Cellvibrio sp. PSBB006: one gene and its partners. The protein of the gene in region 1 binds, or shares a complex with, the protein of each later gene. Links are inferred from orthologs where the notes say so. Each region holds a gene or a part of one and is shown in the gene's direction. Other genes may lie near its edges.

Region 1 (7,979 bases):
CCATGTCTCGTGGTGATGCTGTTGCTGAGGTTGCAATGCAGAACCAGGAATGGTCTGGAAATGCCATGGGGGCTCAGTTGAATGCGTCGCGTCGCGAAGTGTCTACGCGTCGCGAGTCCCAGGATGTGAGCGGGCAGGTTCGACTCGCATCACCCGGCAGCGATTATGATGGCAGCGGACAGGGTAGCGGCAGTAATGCGGGCGACAGCCGTGGTTTGGAAAATGAACTGGCTGCTACTTTGGAAGAACTCGACAAAGCGCGTATGGAGAATTCCGATCTGAATTCACGGATTCAGGATCTGGAAGAGCAAATCGACACGATGGAGCGTTTGGTCGATGTCAGTAATGAGCAGCTTCGCGCGATGCAGTTGGCGGCTAGTCAACAAGCCGCAACGCAGGGCGAGGCAACTGAAACTACAACGCCGGATGCAATTCAGCCCGAAGAAGTGCAACCGGATGAACCAGTAGCTGGTGATGTTGTAACGCCAGAGCCTGCCATAGAGTCTGAGCTTGAGGCGCCAGTTGAAAGTGAGCCGGCTGAAACGCCTGCGCCGCAGGTAGTGGAGCCCGAACAAGCGAAGCCTGCACCGGTAAACCCTAATCGTGTGGTGCAATCCGCACCCAAGCCCACCATTGTTGATCACATCGTGGATAACGCTATCTGGATTGGCGCGGGTTTGCTGGTGTTATTGTTGGCTGCCTATGCACTGATCCGCCGTCGCAATGAACAAGCGATGGAAGAGGAAACTGCACAAGAAGACGATTTCTTCAGCATGCCTCCGGCTGATGAAGAAGCATACAACGAAGAGTATCAGGAAGATTATCCTGGCGAAGCGGAAGATGAGATGCCGCTGTTTGATGAAGATGATCTTCCGGCCGAGGCCGAGACAGGCGATGCGGTTGCGGAAGCTGATATCTATATAGCCTACGGCAAGTTCGATCAGGCAGAAGAGATGCTATTGACAGCTCTCTCAAGAGAGCCCTCTTCAGTGCCCATTCGAATGAAGTTGCTGGAGGTTTACTCCCAGACAGAAAACGTCGACAAGTTTGATCAACACTATGCCAGTTTATTGGGTGATGCGAGCCATGCAGAGCTGCAGCGAGCTGCTGAGTTGCGCGAAAGCATCCCCGGCGCGGGCGAGTTTGATTCGGGCCTCGATCTGTCGGCACAGGATGGCATTGATTTATCTTCCAGTGATGACACTGTTGATTTCGGCCTGGACGATGATTTGTACGGCGAGCCGGCGGATACCCAGCAAGCCTCGGCATCTACCACCGATGATGATTTCAGTTTTGATCTGGATTTGGAAGAAGAGTCGTCAGAGCCTTTGTCATTGGGTGAAACTCTGTCAAGAGAGTCTGATGTAGGTACGGCTAATACCCGATACGACCTCTCATTTGAAGAGCCTCAGGATACTGATGCGGTTGCGGGTGAAGATGAGTTTACTCTGGACCTTGATGATGACTTCTCTGTTGCCACCGATGAAACAGAAGTAAAGAAAGAAGAAACCAGTTCTTTCGATGATGACCTGGGAGAGCTTTCGTTCGAATTAGATGACGAGCCTCCGCTCAAAGAAACAGCGGCATCGCCAACATCTACTGCGGTGGAGGATGATGACTTCAGTTTCGACTTTGAAGAAACTGAACTGGCAGAAGACACAGAAGATGAAATTGCGTTTGGCGAAGCCGCGCCAGAGCAGGAAGAAAAGCCAGTACGTGCGTTAGATGATGATAATACCGACGACTTTAATCCAGACATGGACATGAGCGATCTGGATCTGGAAGCGCTGGATCATGAAATGGAAAGTCTGGACCATGAAATGGAAGGTCTTGACGCCGAGTTTGGTGAGACCGATGACAAGGCATTTGCGGATCTCGATGCTCAGCTGGAAGATGAACAGCCTTCACTGACAACGACTGATTTGCCTGATGCTGACGATGATATGTTTGAGCAGGCCTTATCTGAACTTCCGGATGAGGAGGCTGAAGATATGCCCGAGCTTGGTACTATGTCTGAGGCTGATATGGATGCCGAGCTGGACTTCCTTGCCGATACTGATGAGGCAGCAACCAAACTCGATCTGGCGCGTGCTTACATTGATATGGGTGACACTGACGGTGCGCGTGACATCCTTTCCGAAGTTGTTCAGGAAGGTAATGCCCAGCAGCGCGAAGAAGCTGAAGGTTTACTTGGCCGAATAGACGCCTGATTTGTTGATGTGCCAATAAAGCCTTGTGCACTTCGGTGCATGAGGCTTTGTTATTTGTGGCTGTTAGCTTTCTTAATGAAATTGCGCACATGAGTGAGAATTACGTCCCTACCAGTAAAGTTTATACCCGCAATGGCGAAGTGGTGGCTGACACTATTTGGCCTGAGGGTATGCAACGGGTGGCGATGGCGGTTGAATACAACGGCGCTGAATTTCATGGGTTTCAGACACAACCTAATGGTGTCAGTACAGTGCAGCAAGCGTTGGAGGTGGCTCTATCAACCATAGCTGCTGAGCCTGTTACCCTGGTATGCGCAGGACGTACGGATGCAGGTGTTCATGCCACTGCGCAAATTGTTCATTTTGATACATTGGCACAGCGCCCGGAGCGTGCCTGGGCACTGGGTACACGCGCTCATCTTCCGCCCAGTGTGGCCGTGCGCTGGGCAAAAAATGTTGCCCCTCAATTCCACGCACGTTTCAGCGCACATGCGCGTACATACCGTTACCTGCTATCGGATCGAGAGAGCTATTCCAGTCTGACCCATGATCGGGTGACCTGGTCAAACCGTCGGCTTGATGTGGACCGTATGCGGGAAGGTGCCGCTTGTTTGGTGGGCGAGCATGACTTTACATCATTCCGGGCTTCGCAATGCCAGGCGCGCAGCCCAGTGCGAAAAATTAATCATCTGCATATCGTCCGCCGCGGTGATTTGATCGTATTGGAGGTGCAGGCCAACGCATTTCTACATCATATGGTGCGTAACATTGTGGGCGTATTGATTGCGGTCGGTGTCGGCGATGTACCACCTTCATGGGTGGCGGAAGTACTCGCTGCAAAAAATCGCAGTGCTGGCGGTGTAACCGCAAGGCCCTTTGGCTTGTATCTGGTGTCAGTTGGTTATCCAGAGCATTTTGCATTGCCCGAAATATCGCCGGGCCCTTTATTTTTAGCCGAACCGGTGGGTGGTTTTATAGCACCATAGAATCGATCGGTGATGACGCCAAAAACCGGCAAGGTACAGTTTTTGAGGTAGTTTTCTGTTAGTATCGGCGCTTTATTTTCTTAACGGTTTGGACAGTGGCACGAGCCCGAATAAAAATTTGTGGTATTACCTCGGTAACTGATGCATTGGCTGCGCAAGAAGCGGGAGCCGATGCAATTGGTCTGGTGTTTTATGAGCCTAGCCCGCGAGCCATCGATGTTGACCTCGCTCAGGAAATAGCCCGTTCCGTTGGGCCATTTGTTACAACTGTCGGCTTATTTGTTAATGCGGAACCGGCTTATGTGAGTGAGGTGTTGAGTCGAGTGTCATTGCATGTATTGCAGTTTCATGGCGATGAGACATCTGCCTATTGTGAGTCTTTTGGTCGACCTTACATGAAAGCTATTCGTATGCGTCCGGCCCTGGATATTACATCGGCAATAGCGGGCTACCCTTCAGCGGCAGCAATTCTTCTGGATGCATACCGCCCCGGAGTTCCCGGAGGCACCGGTGAAACCTTTGATTGGCAGCGGGTTCCGAAGAATCCCGATAAAGCCATTGTCCTGGCAGGTGGATTGACTGCAGCCAACGTTGCTGACGCCATTCATACCACGAAGGTTTATGGGGTGGACGTAAGCGGCGGTGTTGAATCAGCCCCCGGTAAGAAAGATGCTGCCAAGGTAAGAGAATTTATTATCAATGCCAGTCATGGCTCGAACAGGTGAAGAAACGGTGAGTGATATCAAGCAGTCTTCCGTAATTGATTACAGCGCATTTCCCAACGCCGAAGGTCATTTTGGTCCCTATGGTGGCCGCTTTGTTTCGGAAACCCTTATATACGCGCTGGATGAGTTAAACACTATTTACACCCGTCTGAAGGATGATCCTGACTTTCAAGCCGAATTTGACAAAGATCTGGCCCATTATGTAGGCCGACCTTCTCCGCTGTACTTCGCGGAGCGCTGGACCCGGGAACTGGGTGGCGCGCAAATATTTTTGAAACGTGAAGATCTTAATCACACCGGTGCGCACAAGGTTAATAACACAATCGGACAGGCGCTTCTGGCCAAATTTACCGGTAAAGGCCGGGTTATCGCCGAGACCGGGGCAGGGCAGCACGGCGTCGCTACCGCCACAGTCGCGGCTCGGCTTGGCTTGAAATGCCGAGTGTATATGGGCGCAGAAGATGTCAAACGTCAGTCTTTGAACGTCTATCGAATGAAGTTACTTGGTGCGGAAGTATTTCCCGTCACGTCGGGCTCACGCACATTAAAAGATGCCATGAACGAAGCGATGCGTGACTGGGCTACGAATGTGGATGACACGTTCTATATCATTGGCACCGTCGCGGGTCCTCATCCTTACCCTCAACTGGTGCGTGATTTCCAGGCGGTAATCGGCCGTGAGGCGCGTGAACAATCTCTGGCGCAAGCTGGGAAATTACCTGATGCCCTGGTGGCGTGTGTCGGTGGTGGTTCAAATGCCATTGGTTTGTTCCATCCATTCCTGACCGATGAATCGGTGGCGATGTACGGCGTGGAAGCCGGGGGTCTGGGTATCGAAACGGGCAAACACGCAGCTCCTTTAAACAAAGGTATTCCCGGTGTCCTGCATGGCAACCGCACGTATCTGATGGAAGATGAAAACGGTCAAATTATCGAGACGCATTCTGTATCTGCTGGTCTTGATTATCCTGGTGTAGGTCCGGAACACTCCTGGTTAAAGGACATTGGTCGCGTAAACTATGTGGCAATTAATGATGATGAAGCGCTCGCTGCTTTCCGCAAAATAACGCGGACTGAGGGCATTATGCCAGCGCTGGAGTCCAGTCACGCCTTGGCTTATGTGGAGAAACTTGCACCTACCATGGGCAAAGATCAAATTATCATTGCCAATCTTTCCGGCCGGGGTGACAAGGATATTCTCACTGTTGCCGAAATCGATGGAATCACCGTTTAACCGCCATCGGGCACTATCAGTCGTCTAGGAATTTCAATTGATGAGTCGAATCTCGCAAGTCTTGAGTCAAGCTAAGGCCAATAATCGTAAAGCATTGGTAGCTTATATTGTTAATGGCGATCCTTATCCGGCAGCCACTTTGCCCGCTATGCATAAACTGGTGGAGCAAGGGGTTGATGTCATCGAGCTGGGTGTTCCCTTTTCCGATCCGATGGCCGAAGGGCCAGTTATCCAGAAAGGACATGAGCGGGCGCTCGCCCATAACATCAGTTTGAGAAATACCCTGGAAGTGGTGAGTGAGTTTCGTAAAACCAATAACCACACGCCTCTGGTATTGATGGGATACGCCAATCCGGTAGAGCGTTTTGGCTACGAAGCTTTCGCCAAGGCTGCAGCCGAAGCAGGCGTCGATGGTTTGTTGACGGTAGACTTGCCTCCTGAGGAAGTCGTGGTATTGAAGGATGCCTTGGATGCTGCGGGCCTCGATAACATCTTCCTGTTGGCACCGACAACAACCCTGGAGCGGGCGCGCAAAATTGCCAGCCACGCCAGTGGTTTTCTCTACTATGTATCTCTCAAAGGTGTTACCGGTGCCGGTCACTTGGATGTCGGTGCGGTAAAAGCCAAACTGGATGAGTTTGGTAAGCTTACCGATCTGCCGGTTTGTGTCGGTTTTGGCATCAAAGATCCTGAAACAGCCAAGGCGATTGCCTCCCTCGCGGATGGTGTAGTCGTTGGTAGTGTGTTGGTGGAAAAAATGGGCAGTATGGCTGACCAAGGCCAGGATGCGATTGCTCAGGCAGTCGGTGATATTGTTGGCGGCATCCGTCGGGCACTTGATGCGCGCTAAAACTGATTTTTAATGTCGAAAACTGTAACGAGAGAAGATAACCGATGAGTTGGTTAGACAAGATTATCCCTAACGTGGTGCGCTCGGAAGGCAAGCGCAGTACCAAAGTCCCTGAAGGTTTGTGGGAGAAATGTGTGAAGTGCGATGCAGTGCTTTACAAGCCCGAACTGGAAAAAAATCTCGATGTTTGTCCCAAGTGCGATCACCACAAACGCATGGGCGCACGAGCGCGCCTGAATGTATTCCTTGATGAAGATAATCGTAAGGAATTGGCGACGGAAGTTGAGCCTATTGACCGTCTGAAATTTAAAGACATCAAAAAATATAAAGAGCGTTTAACCTCAGCCCAGAAAACTACGGGCGAAAAAGATGCCTTGATTGCCATGAAGGGTGAGTTGAAGGGTATGCCGGTGGTAGCAGTGGCTTTTGAGTTTGCGTTCCACGGTGGTTCGATGGGATATGTGGTAGGTGAACGTTTTACCCGCGCTGCCAAAGTGGCCCTTGAAGAAAATATTCCGTTGATCTGTTTCTCCGCTACGGGCGGCGCTCGCATGCAAGAGGCGTTGATTTCTCTGATGCAGATGGCCAAAACCAGCGCGGTGATTGAGCGCTTGAAGATGCAGGGAACGCCTTATATTTCGATCATGACAGATCCGGTATATGGCGGTGTGTCAGCCAGTCTGGCGCTTTTGGGTGATATCAATGCCGCTGAGCCGGGTGCGCGCGCCGGTTTTGCTGGTCCAAATATTATCGAGCAAACCATTCGCCAGAAGTTACCTAAAGGTTTCCAGCGCAGTGAATTTTTGCTGGAGCATGGAGCTATCGACATGATCATTCACCGTCGTGACATGCGCGATAAAGTTGCTGCCTTGCTGGCGAAATTTACCCGTCGCGCAGCGGTTTAAACTTTTCGCCCTGCGCTTCGATGCAATTTTCATCACTTAATGACTGGTTGGGGTGGCTGGAAACCTGCCATCCCCAGGAGATCGACCTGGGGCTGGAGCGCATCCGCGTTGTCGCTCAACGATTGCAGTTGTTGAATCCCTCCGCAAGGGTTGTCACGGTTGGCGGCACTAACGGCAAGGGTTCATGTGTGGCGGCTACGGCTGCACTGTTGCGCGCCGCAGGGAAAAAAGTTGGCGTTTATACATCTCCCCATCTGCTGCACTATTGCGAACGCATCTGTATTGATGGCGTAAATGCCACTGAGGCAGAGGTTTGTGACGCATTCGAAAAGATTTATCTCGCTTGTAACGCTGTCAGTCTGACCTATTTTGAGTTTGGCACTCTCGCTGCATTGGAGATATTCCGCTGTCACCAGGTGGATGCCATAGTGCTGGAGGTCGGACTAGGCGGCCGGCTAGATGCCGTCAATATTATTGATGCCGATGTTGCTGTCATTACCAGTATCGATCTCGATCACCAGGACTGGTTGGGTAATGATCGAGAAAGTATCGGACAGGAAAAAGCGGGCATTATGCGTCCGCATCGGCCGGTTGTTTGCGCTGATCCTGTGCCACCAAAGACGGTGCTGGACACAGCGCAACATGTATCTGCTGTGTGGCACGGTGTGGGTGAGAGTTTTGCTTTTACTCAAGGGCATATGCGATGGGATTGGTGGGGGCTCGACCCCGCAGATCAACGCGTTGTTATGGAGCAGATGCCATTACCTGTGTTGCCCTTGCCGAGTCTTGCCGCTGCATTGCAAGTGGTGAATCTGCTCGGAATTGATCTCAGTAAAATTGACTGCGCCTCTGTGCTGGAGAATTTACAGCTTCCCGGGCGCTTTCAACAACTGCGCCATCTCAATCAGCATTTTATTCTGGATGTTGCGCACAATCCTGCCGCTACGCAGTACCTTGCGCGGCGCCTGCAAGCCCAGGATTTCTCGGGACGCATTATTGGTATTGTGGCGATGATGGCAGACAAGGATCGCTCGAATAGCCTGGGAAATCTTACGCATTTAATCAACGC
Region 2 (2,769 bases), 4.4 Mb from region 1 along the record:
AAATTACCGCCTTGTTAACCGAATATGGCCGCAGTGGCGTCCCTCTCTACTTGTGGTTTCCCGCTGAAACTAGCGGTAAAGCAGAGATTTTGCCGCAATTATTAACACCTGGGCGCCTGATTGAATCAATAAGTGGCCAGAAAACAGCTTTTAACAACTAAATCTACAATTTTGGCAGCCTTTTCCCGGAGCTTCGTGAAAAGTCTGCCAAACACCCCTGATCAGGGCTACAACGTGCCGGCTTCAGAGCTGAACGCGAAATAAAATGAACCTGGCAAATCCGCATTAGTAGCCTAACTTCCTTAAACTTGCCGCTATTTTCGGGCAATTACGCAAAATCTTTCCTGACCCGTGGACAGCCCGTTTTTTTTACGGCAAACTCGCCCCACTTCGCACTAAACACAAGCGGGTTTTTGCAGGTTCCGGTTTGATTTGCTCATAAACCGAACTAGTCTTAGCCAATAAGCTCAAATTCGACGAAGTTCGATGTAACACTGGTGCCATCGGCACACACGTTTGCCAGATACATATCAAGAACAGGATTAACCGAATCCATGGCTACCATTCTGGTACTTCACGGCCCCAACCTTAACCTGCTCGGATTGCGCGAGCCGGGGATTTACGGAGCGGCAACGCTGGATTCCATCAACCAGCAACTCTCCCAGTTGTGCCATGACGCAGGCCACCACCTCCTGACTCTGCAAAGCAATGCGGAATACGAGCTGATCGAACGCATCCACGATGCCCGTAAAGAAGGTGTGGATTTTATCCTGATCAATCCTGCGGCCTTTACCCACACGAGCGTTGCACTGCGCGATGCGCTCCTCGCCGTCGATATCCCATTTATTGAGGTACACCTATCGAATGTCCACAAACGTGAGGGATTCCGGCATCACTCTTACTTTTCCGATGTCGCCCAGGGCGTCATCTGCGGCTTCGGTGCAACCAGTTATGAACTGGCGTTGCGCGCGGCCTTTCAATTGCTAAAGCATTAACCCTATTTCACATACAACCCTTGTTCTAGAGAGGACTCTATGGATATTCGCAAAATTAAAAAATTGATCGAACTGCTGGAAGAATCCGATATCGGTGAGCTGGAGATCAAAGAAGGCGAAGAATCAGTACGTATCAGCCGTAACTACTCAGGTCAGCCGCAGTACATCGCAGCACCAATGCAAGCCGCTTATGCGCCGCAACCGGCCGCGCCCGCCGCTGCACCGGTTTCAGCACCCGCCGCTAACAATGATGCTCCCGCCAAGGCCTCATATGATGGCCATGTTGTGAAATCGCCCATGGTCGGCACCTTTTATCGTTCACCGAGCCCAGGCTCTCCAGCTTTTGCAGAAGTAGGTAAACACGTCAAAGTGGGCGATGTGATTTGTATTATCGAAGCCATGAAGATGATGAACCAGATCGAAGCCGACAAAGCCGGCGTAATTGAAGCCATTCTGGTTGGCGATGGTGAACCGGTCGAGTTTGACCAACCGCTCGTGACAATCGTTTAAGTTATAGAAAGCCAACGAACACGCCGTCGGCGCTGTTTATACGAACGAGCTTAAGGAACTGGTTATGTTTGAAAAAGTTCTTATCGCCAACCGCGGCGAAATTGCGCTGCGTATTCTGCGCGCCTGCAAAGAGATGGGCATCAAAACTGTCGCCGTCCATTCACAGGTAGACCGCAATTTAAAACACGTACGCCTGGCAGACGAATCTGTCTGTATTGGCCCCAATCCTTCACCCAAAAGTTATCTCAATATTCCGGCGATCATCAGCGCCATGGAGATTACCGACGCTGTAGCGGTGCATCCCGGCTATGGATTTCTGGCCGAAAATGCGGATTTTGCTGAGCAAGTGCAAAAAAGTGGTTTTGTGTTTATCGGTCCCGATCCTGACGTTATTCGTATGATGGGCGACAAGGTAGAAGCCATTAAGGCCATGAAGAAAGCCGGTGTACCCACCGTGCCAGGCTCCGACGGGCCGCTGCCAGCAGATAACGCCGAACAATGTCTGGAGATCGGCCGACGTATCGGTTATCCGGTGATCATCAAGGCAGCTGCCGGTGGTGGCGGTCGCGGCATGCGCGTCGTACACACAGAAGCAGCCCTGATGAACTCTATCCATGTTACCCAGGGTGAAGCCAAAGCTGCTTTTGGCGATGGCACCGTGTACATGGAAAAATTCCTGCAAAATCCGCGTCACGTCGAAGTCCAGATCCTGTCCGATGGCCAAGGCAATGCCATTCACCTGGGTGATCGTGACTGCTCTTTGCAACGCCGCCACCAAAAAGTATTGGAAGAGGCACCGGCTCCCGGAATCCCTGAAGATGTACGCCAGGCTACTTACGCATCCTGTGTAAAAGCGTGTGTGGACATTGGGTATCGCGGGGCAGGTACTTTCGAATTCCTGTATGAAGACGGCCGTTTTTACTTCATCGAGATGAACACCCGTATTCAGGTAGAACACCCGGTATCCGAAATGGTGACCGGCATCGACTTGATCAAAGAACAGATTCGCGTTTGTGCGGGTGAAAAACTGTCGATCAAGCAATCCGATATCGTGATTCGCGGCCATTCCTTTGAATGTCGTATCAATGCGGAAGACCCCAAAACCTTTATGCCCTGCCCCGGCCTGGTTAAAAACTACCATGCCCCCGGCGGCTTGGGCGTTCGGGTTGACTCTCATCTTTACAGTGGTTACACCGTTCCGCCCAACTACGATTCCATGATCGCCAAGGTCATCACCTACGGTGAAACCCGCGAGATTGCCCTG
Region 3 (2,924 bases), 4.4 Mb from region 1 along the record:
TGCGCTCCTCGCCGTCGATATCCCATTTATTGAGGTACACCTATCGAATGTCCACAAACGTGAGGGATTCCGGCATCACTCTTACTTTTCCGATGTCGCCCAGGGCGTCATCTGCGGCTTCGGTGCAACCAGTTATGAACTGGCGTTGCGCGCGGCCTTTCAATTGCTAAAGCATTAACCCTATTTCACATACAACCCTTGTTCTAGAGAGGACTCTATGGATATTCGCAAAATTAAAAAATTGATCGAACTGCTGGAAGAATCCGATATCGGTGAGCTGGAGATCAAAGAAGGCGAAGAATCAGTACGTATCAGCCGTAACTACTCAGGTCAGCCGCAGTACATCGCAGCACCAATGCAAGCCGCTTATGCGCCGCAACCGGCCGCGCCCGCCGCTGCACCGGTTTCAGCACCCGCCGCTAACAATGATGCTCCCGCCAAGGCCTCATATGATGGCCATGTTGTGAAATCGCCCATGGTCGGCACCTTTTATCGTTCACCGAGCCCAGGCTCTCCAGCTTTTGCAGAAGTAGGTAAACACGTCAAAGTGGGCGATGTGATTTGTATTATCGAAGCCATGAAGATGATGAACCAGATCGAAGCCGACAAAGCCGGCGTAATTGAAGCCATTCTGGTTGGCGATGGTGAACCGGTCGAGTTTGACCAACCGCTCGTGACAATCGTTTAAGTTATAGAAAGCCAACGAACACGCCGTCGGCGCTGTTTATACGAACGAGCTTAAGGAACTGGTTATGTTTGAAAAAGTTCTTATCGCCAACCGCGGCGAAATTGCGCTGCGTATTCTGCGCGCCTGCAAAGAGATGGGCATCAAAACTGTCGCCGTCCATTCACAGGTAGACCGCAATTTAAAACACGTACGCCTGGCAGACGAATCTGTCTGTATTGGCCCCAATCCTTCACCCAAAAGTTATCTCAATATTCCGGCGATCATCAGCGCCATGGAGATTACCGACGCTGTAGCGGTGCATCCCGGCTATGGATTTCTGGCCGAAAATGCGGATTTTGCTGAGCAAGTGCAAAAAAGTGGTTTTGTGTTTATCGGTCCCGATCCTGACGTTATTCGTATGATGGGCGACAAGGTAGAAGCCATTAAGGCCATGAAGAAAGCCGGTGTACCCACCGTGCCAGGCTCCGACGGGCCGCTGCCAGCAGATAACGCCGAACAATGTCTGGAGATCGGCCGACGTATCGGTTATCCGGTGATCATCAAGGCAGCTGCCGGTGGTGGCGGTCGCGGCATGCGCGTCGTACACACAGAAGCAGCCCTGATGAACTCTATCCATGTTACCCAGGGTGAAGCCAAAGCTGCTTTTGGCGATGGCACCGTGTACATGGAAAAATTCCTGCAAAATCCGCGTCACGTCGAAGTCCAGATCCTGTCCGATGGCCAAGGCAATGCCATTCACCTGGGTGATCGTGACTGCTCTTTGCAACGCCGCCACCAAAAAGTATTGGAAGAGGCACCGGCTCCCGGAATCCCTGAAGATGTACGCCAGGCTACTTACGCATCCTGTGTAAAAGCGTGTGTGGACATTGGGTATCGCGGGGCAGGTACTTTCGAATTCCTGTATGAAGACGGCCGTTTTTACTTCATCGAGATGAACACCCGTATTCAGGTAGAACACCCGGTATCCGAAATGGTGACCGGCATCGACTTGATCAAAGAACAGATTCGCGTTTGTGCGGGTGAAAAACTGTCGATCAAGCAATCCGATATCGTGATTCGCGGCCATTCCTTTGAATGTCGTATCAATGCGGAAGACCCCAAAACCTTTATGCCCTGCCCCGGCCTGGTTAAAAACTACCATGCCCCCGGCGGCTTGGGCGTTCGGGTTGACTCTCATCTTTACAGTGGTTACACCGTTCCGCCCAACTACGATTCCATGATCGCCAAGGTCATCACCTACGGTGAAACCCGCGAGATTGCCCTGAACCGTATGCGCAACGCTCTGGACGAAACCATTGTTGATGGCATTCGCACCAATATCCCCCTGCAACAAATGCTGGTGCGCGATACGGAATTCCGCAAAGGTGGTGTCAACATCCATTACCTTGAGAAGAAACTCGCCAATTAACATCCCGACCGGTCACCCGTCATGGGTGACCGGCCTCTCCCCGATTCGAGATCCCCATGCCCTGGTTACAACTCAAGGTCAAAGCCACCCGCCCCCAAACTGAAAAACTCGAAGATGCGTTACTGGCCAGCGGTGCGGTTTCGGTCACCCTGCAAGATGCCGCCGATCAACCGATTTTCGAACCCGCATTAGGCGAGACACCGCTGTGGGACGATATCAGTGTTACCGGGCTCTATTCAGCAGACATCGATACCGTCAAGGCGACGCTGCAAGCGCAAAAAATTTTTGGTGGTGAGTTACCTGAACATAAATGGGAATTACTGGAAGACAAGGACTGGGAACGGGAATGGATGAAAAATTACCATGCGATCCGTTGCGGTGAACGTCTGTGGATTTGCCCCAGCTGGCAGCAACCGCCTGAGCCGGACAAGATCAACCTGATGCTCGACCCCGGCCTCGCCTTCGGTACCGGCACCCACCCCACCACCTTTATGTGCCTGCAGTGGATTGACCAACAGGATCTCACCGATCTGCATATTGTGGATTACGGTTGCGGCTCCGGCATCCTCGGTGTTGCAGCCCTATTGATGGGCGCCAGGCAGGTCATCGGTGTCGATATCGATCCACAAGCGTTATTGGCCACCACCGAAAACGCCAAACGCAATAACCTGCCGGCCGATGCCATGCCCGTGTACCTGCCACCGCGCTGCCCAACAGTGCAAGCCGATGTAGTCTTGGCTAATATCCTGGCCGGCCCATTGGCGGAATTGGCCGCGAATCTTAACGCACTGACCAAACCCGGCGGCAAGATTTGCTTGTCTGGCATCC

The links. Proteins that work in one complex are often made in the same cells at the same time.
Region 2: the proteins of accD (region 1) and accB are in contact, whole or in part, in a solved structure (PDB 8UXZ), measured with the Escherichia coli proteins. The link is inferred for Cellvibrio sp. PSBB006 from one-to-one orthologs.
Region 3: the proteins of accD (region 1) and accC are in contact, whole or in part, in a solved structure (PDB 8UXZ), measured with the Escherichia coli proteins. The link is inferred for Cellvibrio sp. PSBB006 from one-to-one orthologs.

Annotation. Positions count from the first base shown.
Region 1 is NZ_CP021382.1:553,322-561,300, forward strand. The notes cover bases 5,092-7,979. They hold accD (acetyl-CoA carboxylase, carboxyltransferase subunit beta), read left to right. Parts: upstream 5,092-6,049; coding sequence 6,050-6,910; downstream 6,911-7,979. Other genes in these bases: trpB (tryptophan synthase subunit beta), read left to right, coding at 5,092-5,155; trpA (tryptophan synthase subunit alpha), read left to right, coding at 5,196-6,005; folC (bifunctional tetrahydrofolate synthase/dihydrofolate synthase), read left to right, coding at 6,931-7,979. Outside these bases: CBR65_RS02575 (FimV/HubP family polar landmark protein), read left to right, coding at 1-2,210; tRNA pseudouridine(38-40) synthase TruA, read left to right, coding at 2,300-3,196; CBR65_RS02585 (phosphoribosylanthranilate isomerase), read left to right, coding at 3,292-3,921; more of trpB, read left to right, coding at 3,938-5,091.
Region 2 is NZ_CP021382.1:4,955,157-4,957,925, reverse strand. It holds accB (acetyl-CoA carboxylase biotin carboxyl carrier protein), read left to right. Parts: upstream 1-1,034; coding sequence 1,035-1,505; downstream 1,506-2,769. Other genes in the region: accC (acetyl-CoA carboxylase biotin carboxylase subunit), read left to right, coding at 1,570-2,769; aroQ (type II 3-dehydroquinate dehydratase), read left to right, coding at 555-995; CBR65_RS20670 (protein-disulfide reductase DsbD), read left to right, coding at 1-161. UniProt on the Escherichia coli protein: This protein is a component of the acetyl coenzyme A carboxylase complex; first, biotin carboxylase catalyzes the carboxylation of the carrier protein and then the transcarboxylase transfers the carboxyl group to form malonyl-CoA.
Region 3 is NZ_CP021382.1:4,954,185-4,957,108, reverse strand. It holds accC (acetyl-CoA carboxylase biotin carboxylase subunit), read left to right. Parts: upstream 1-752; coding sequence 753-2,096; downstream 2,097-2,924. Other genes in the region: prmA (50S ribosomal protein L11 methyltransferase), read left to right, coding at 2,153-2,924; accB (acetyl-CoA carboxylase biotin carboxyl carrier protein), read left to right, coding at 218-688; aroQ (type II 3-dehydroquinate dehydratase), read left to right, coding at 1-178. UniProt on the Escherichia coli protein: This protein is a component of the acetyl coenzyme A carboxylase complex; first, biotin carboxylase catalyzes the carboxylation of the carrier protein and then the transcarboxylase transfers the carboxyl group to form malonyl-CoA.